Brasilonema sennae CENA114: one gene and its partner. The protein of the gene in region 1 interacts with the protein of each later gene in a pairwise test. Links are inferred from orthologs where the notes say so. Each region holds a gene or a part of one and is shown in the gene's direction. Other genes may lie near its edges. The genes, in order: purT and crtE.

Region 1 (3,264 bases):
CAGTTCACTTAAGGGTTGATCCTCCCTACCCCTCCTTAAAAAGGAGGGAACTAAGCCCCCTTTTTAACTCTGTTGGGGGATCTTAAATACGACTAACAGCAACTGTATTGACATAAATATCTGCTAATATAGCAATCCTAAATCATTCGTAAAATTCTCTCTTTTCTCTTTTCTTGGCGTCCTATGCGCTAAGGCGCACGCTACGCTAAGGCGACTTGGCGGTTCGTTCAAAAAATAATTTTTACAACTCATTTAGGATTGCTATATGTTAGATCTATCACTAACACACTACTGATGATAGCAAAGCTTTTCAGTAGCTGCACAAAAGAACTAGCCAAGAAAGATTTGAAACATCGATAAGATTACAAAATTTTGATGATTATGCTCCATACTCCTACTCAAAACTTGCGTAGTTGCGCTATTCAGTTTTTAGAACAAAATCCCCAACAGCGTCTAGAAATTCTTAAGCAACTTGGAATAGCCCGCTATGATTTTTTAACCAAGATGTGCCTTAATGAAGCCAATATAGCCTGTGTCATGCGGTTTTTGAAAAATCCCAGTCAGCTGAAATTCCCTAATTTAATGGCAGCAGACTTATCTTACTTGATTTTAGATGAAGTCAACTTTATCCGTGGTAATTTATCAAGTGCAAACCTACGAGGAAGTACTTTCGTGAATGCAGACCTCATATTTGCCAATTTTACAAACGCAGATTTGAGAAATGCTAATTTGAACGGTGCTACTCTGAATGAAACTATATGGTTAAGTGCTCTTATAGAAGAGTGTGAGTTTGGAGAAGGAATTGGATTGACAAAAATTCAGCGCCAAGATTTACGGCTTCGCGGTGCTATATTCAAGTATTTGGAAGAAGATGATTAAAATAACGAAGTACAAAGGTATAAAAGAAGTAAAGAAAGTTTTTGAAATTGTAAATAAATAGGAAAAATTAATGAATAATTCGATGAAACTACCCCAAAAATTAATGTTGCTAGGTTCTGGAGAACTAGGCAAAGAGTTTGTTATTGCTGCTAAACGGTTTGGCAATTATGTGATTGCTGTTGACCGCTATGCTAATGCTCCAGCTATGCAAGTTGCTGACTGTTCGGAAGTTATTTCTATGCTAAGTGCTGATGATTTGGAAGCAGTGGTTAGCAAATATCAGCCTGATTTCATCATACCAGAAATTGAAGCAATTAGAACAGAAAAACTTTTGGAATTTGAGCACCGAGGAATTACAGTTATACCAACTGCAGCCGCGACTAACTATACAATGAACCGAGACAGAATCAGAGAACTAGCACATAAAGAATTAGGTATTCGCACTGCTAAGTATGGTTATGCGACAACTTTAGAAGAGTCGGTTGCAGTTTCTGATGAAATTGGGTTTGCTAATGTAGTAAAACCTGTGATGTCATCTTCTGGCAAAGGGCAATCTGTAGTTAAAGAAAAGAGTGAGGTTGAGAAGGCGTGGAATTATGCGATCGCCAATTCCAGAGGTGACAGTCAAAAGGTGATTGTCGAGGAATTCATTGATTTTGAGATAGAAATTACTTTACTAACAATTAAGCAGTGGAATGCACCGACAATTTTTTGTTCTCCTATCGGACATCGGCAAGAAAGAGGAGATTATCAAGAATCTTGGCAACCAGCAGAAGTTTCAGAACAAATGATTCTTGAAGCCCAAGAAATCGCTACAAAAGTCACCGATGCATTAGGAGGGGCAGGAATCTTTGGTGTTGAGTTTTTTGTCACTAAGGACGAAGTCATTTTTTCGGAACTTTCCCCTAGACCTCATGATACAGGAATGGTGACATTAATTTCGCAAAATCTTAACGAATTTGAATTACACTTGAGAGCGATTTTAGGATTGCCAATTCCTCATATAGAACAGTTGGGTTATTCAGCGAGTGCTGTTATTTTAGCTACGGAAAAATCAGATTTTATTGCTTATACAGGTGTAGCCGAAGCGCTATCAGAAAAAGATGTGGACATTAAGCTATTTGGTAAACCTAATGCCCATCCTTATCGCCGAATGGGAGTCGCTTTGGCTAAAGGAAGTGATATTCAAGAGGCTCGCGAAAAGGCGAATAGAGCTGCAAGTAAAATCAAATTAAAATACCAACCCTAATTCATCTTTCGGTCTGCTCTGTTTGGATTGTACTTTAGCGCTGGTACCCCTCCGTCGTCATGAAATGTGGGGGTTGACTTGGGATTGCTTCAGCCTCCTGGTCCCTTTGGATCGCGGCTTCCACCTACCACTTGGTCGGGTAAATCTGATTTGAAAAATTTAAGTATCTGCCCAAAGTTTTCCACGCCATTGAGTTCTTCAACAGCAGACTCCTCATTTACTTCGCCTTCAATTGCTACTGTTGCAAAACTGGCTTCAGGAAAAATGTCAATGTTTCCGACTCTGCCAAATTTTCTCAAAAGCTCTCTTAAATTTGCCTCAGTTACTTCAGAAGGAAGATTACCAACTAGTAAAGTCATATTTTTCTCCAAAAAAGTTACACAAAAAGATCATCAAAACTGCAACAATAGCGTAGGATTTACGCATTGAAGAAAGTTTGATTATGTAGAATGAAGCTCTATCAAAAAAGCTGAAGGTTAGTTTAGCTAACAGAGCTTTGCCTCTACACTCTTTATTAGGTGTAAGCAGAATTAACTTATGCACTAAGGAGAGAAAAATGCCGAAAATGTAATCATGTTGCTTGAAGCTATTGAGGTTTAACCCCACTACAGAAACGGCGAGCCTCCTGTAAAGGAGCCGTGCTAACGTTCTGGTGCACCTGTACATTCGTTCTCAGATAATCCTTGACCCAATCGCAAGCGTAGCTCACGACTTTATCTGTATCTAGAACACGATCCAAATTCCACAGAATCACTGTCTTGTCGTCACTCGTTGAAGCAAGTGTCTTACCGTCAGGACTGAACGCCACTCTCCAAACCATCGCCCTATGAGCGTTGAGGGTAGTCAGCAAAGTACCATCTCGTTTCCAGAATTTTACCGTTGTGTCGTCACTAGCTGAAGCAATCATTTTGCCGTCGGGGCTGAACGCTACTCCCCGAACTCCGCTATTGTGACCTTTGTTAGCGTAGCGTTCCGTAGGAAGGGTAGTCAGCAAAGTGCCATCTCGCTTCCACAGTTTCACCGTTTTATCTTCACTCCCCGTAGCAATTGTCTGACTGTCCGGACTGAACGCTACTCCGAAAACTCCGCTATTGTGACCTTTGTTAGCGTAGCGTTCCGTAGGAAGGGTGGTCAGC
Region 2 (3,080 bases), 3.3 Mb from region 1 along the record:
TGTGCTGCGATTACACAATTGCAACCCAAAATAGGACGCCCGCCAGGTTTAGCAGTGCTGATGGTGGGTGATAACCCAGCCTCAGCAGCTTACGTACGGGGCAAAGAACGAGCTTGCCAGAAAGTGGGTATTGACTCTTTTGGCAAGCATTTTCCCACACAAACGACTCAAGCAGAACTAGAACAAGTGATTGCAGAACTCAATCATGATCAAAGAGTCGATGGTATTCTCGTGCAATTACCTTTACCTAACCACTTGGATGCTGTAACGCTTTTGCATCAAATCGCGCCAGACAAAGACGCTGATGGACTGCACCCAATTAACTTAGGGCGACTGGTGCGAGGAGAACCTGGTTTACGTAGCTGCACTCCAGCGGGAGTTATGCGGCTGTTGCAGGAATATGGTATTCCTTTGAGCGGAAAGCATGCGGTAGTGGTAGGACGCAGTATTTTGGTAGGCAAACCACTGGCTTTGATGCTGCTAGAGGCTGATGCGACTGTGACTGTGGCTCATTCGCGATCGCACTCTTTGCAGTCCATCACCACAAATGCTGATATTCTAATTGCAGCAGCAGGTCGTCCAGGACTCATTACTGCTGAGATGGTGAAACCGGGTGCTGTTGTGGTAGATGTAGGCATAAATCGTGTGACACACTCAAGCGGTGAAAGTCGTCTGGTTGGTGATGTCCACTTTGAGTCAATTGCTGGTGTTGCGGAATTTATCACACCAGTTCCCGGTGGTGTTGGTCCGATGACTGTAGCTATGTTGCTACAAAATACGGTGAATAGCTATAGCCAACGCTCCCATAGTTAGGAATATGTCATTTGTCATTTGTTAAAAACGTAACAAATGACGAATAACGAATGATGGATGACTCTTTCCCGTAAAATTGTTACGTATATAACACAACACTAAGGAATTTAAGAATGGTAACAGCTGATAACATTCAAAAAACTCCACAGCAAGCCAAATTTGACTTACGAGCTTATCTCAAAGAGCGACAAAACCTTTGTGAAGCTGCTTTGGATAAATCTATTTCCATCCGTTATCCAGAAAAGATTTACGAAGCAATGCGCTACTCGCTCATGGCTGGAGGTAAACGTTTGCGCCCTATTCTTTGCCTTGCGGCCTGTGAGATGATGGGTGGTACCATTGATATGGCAATGGCTACCGCTTGTGCTGTGGAGATGATCCACACAATGTCGCTCATTCACGACGACTTGCCAGCAATGGATAATGATGATTACCGTCGCGGTAAGTTGACAAATCACAAAGTTTATGGTGATGACATTGCGATTTTAGCTGGGGACGGGTTGTTAGCCTACGCATTTGAGTATGTAGTCACTCAGACTCATAATGTACCACTAGAGCGAGTTGTACAGGTTATTGCTCGTTTGGGTCATGCGACGGGAGCTACAGGCTTGGTTGGTGGTCAAGTGCTTGATTTAGAGTCAGAAGGAAAGACAGATATCTCGGTAGAAACGTTGAATTTCATTCATCGGCACAAAACAGGTGCTCTTTTAGAAGCTTGTGTTGTCTGTGGTGGGATAATAGCAGGAGCATCATCAACAGAAGTGCAGCGGCTGTCTCACTATTCCGAAAATATTGGGCTTGCTTTTCAAATTATTGATGACATTCTAGATATCACTCAAACCGACGAGCAATTGGGCAAAACTGCTGGTAAAGACCTACAGGCTCAAAAAGTGACGTATCCTAGTCTTTGGGGACTCGAAGAATCAAAACAAAAAGCTCAGCAGCTTGTAGAGGAAGCTTGTGCAGAATTAGAATCTTTTGGAGATAAAGCTTTGCCATTAAAGGAATTAGCACACTTTATCACGAGTCGTAAAAATTAAATAAATCATGAATGATGAATGATATAAGCAGGGCATTATATAATATGTCATTCAGAATTCATATCTCTGTTCATAATTCATCATTCACAACTCATAACTTTTCATCTGATCAAAATAGCATGCAGGATATAGGCGACATATTAGAAAACCGAGTGTTGTGGGTTGCTTTAGGAGCTTGTTTGATGGCTCAAGCATTAAAGCTTGTCATCGAACTACTCAAGAATCGTAAGCTAAATGTTAGAGTTTTAGTCACAACTGGAGGAATGCCTAGTGCACATTCTGCACTAGTAACAGCTCTTGCAACTGGAGTCGGGCAAACTCTTGGTTGGGGTTCTGCGGAATTTGCACTGGCAATGGTTTTTGCGATTATCGTCATGTATGACGCCGCAGGAGTTCGTCAAGCTGCTGGAAAGCAAGCCCGTATCCTTAATCAGATGATTGATGAATTGTTTCACGAACACCCAGAGTTTGATGGCGATCGCCTCAAAGAATTACTGGGACATACACCTGTCCAGGTGATTGTTGGTTCGGCGTTGGGTATAACTATCTCGTGGTTGGCTAAATCAACCGGCGTGTTGGTTGTCAGTCCATAATCAACCAAAAAACCTGACTGTATTTTGCTCCAAGCTACTGCAAACGCACAGATGAGCGCAGTAGCATAACTTTGCGACTATCTACAACTACGGCAAAAAAACCTCGTTCGCTCAACTTTTGCAGTGTGCTGTATGCTTCTTTTTGATTCGTCGTGTAAACCGCCAGCAAATAAGGACGTTCTCCGTAGGAAACAAAACCTACGTCTCCCTTAACGACTTCCCGTACTTTGTTCGCCATTTCAGGACGGTTATAGTAATCTACTAATACAGCCAAACCCTCTCCCAAACGTTCGGGTTTATAGCTGCTTACTGTCTGAGTAGGTGGTTTTTGTGTTGCGGTGGGCGGTTTTTGTGTTGCGGTGGGCGGTTTCTGTGCCACCGTAGAGGGTTTCTGTGCCACTTCTGATGACGGTCGAGTAGAGACAAAAGCAGATAACCCGACTATATTCTTGATATACCTCGCCCAACTATTAGCATCATCTATCTTGTTAAACCCACCAATTCGTGTGACTGTATTTTTGATATATCTACAAGTGCTTATCTTAGTGTTAGACGGTAAAGCTTGACGTAACTGCTTCTGATTCTCTGTAGTGGGACTACTGACTAACAAAAGATACTCACCCAAATTGGGAGG

Evidence for each region.
Region 2: the proteins of purT (region 1) and crtE interact in binary tests that used the Escherichia coli proteins (3 or more experiments, as listed by UniProt). The link is inferred for Brasilonema sennae CENA114 from one-to-one orthologs.

Annotation. Positions count from the first base shown.
Region 1 is NZ_CP030118.1:3,791,014-3,794,277, forward strand. Bases 106-3,038 are described here. They hold purT (formate-dependent phosphoribosylglycinamide formyltransferase), read left to right. Parts: upstream 106-949; coding sequence 950-2,128; downstream 2,129-3,038. Other genes in these bases: DP114_RS16100 (pentapeptide repeat-containing protein), read left to right, coding at 382-879; DP114_RS16110 (RNA-binding protein), read right to left, coding at 2,218-2,487; DP114_RS16115 (nSTAND1 domain-containing NTPase), read right to left, coding at 2,715-3,038. In the rest of the region: more of DP114_RS16115, read right to left, coding at 3,039-3,264. UniProt on the Escherichia coli protein: Involved in the de novo purine biosynthesis. Catalyzes the transfer of formate to 5-phospho-ribosyl-glycinamide (GAR), producing 5-phospho-ribosyl-N-formylglycinamide (FGAR). Formate is provided by PurU via hydrolysis of 10-formyl-tetrahydrofolate.
Region 2 is NZ_CP030118.1:498,438-501,517, reverse strand. The notes cover bases 141-2,889. They hold crtE (geranylgeranyl diphosphate synthase CrtE), read left to right. Parts: upstream 141-926; coding sequence 927-1,853; downstream 1,854-2,889. Other genes in these bases: DP114_RS02060 (hypothetical protein), read right to left, coding at 2,481-2,889; DP114_RS02065 (divergent PAP2 family protein), read left to right, coding at 1,973-2,446; folD (bifunctional methylenetetrahydrofolate dehydrogenase/methenyltetrahydrofolate cyclohydrolase FolD), read left to right, coding at 141-813. Also shown: more of folD, read left to right, coding at 1-140; more of DP114_RS02060, read right to left, coding at 2,890-3,080.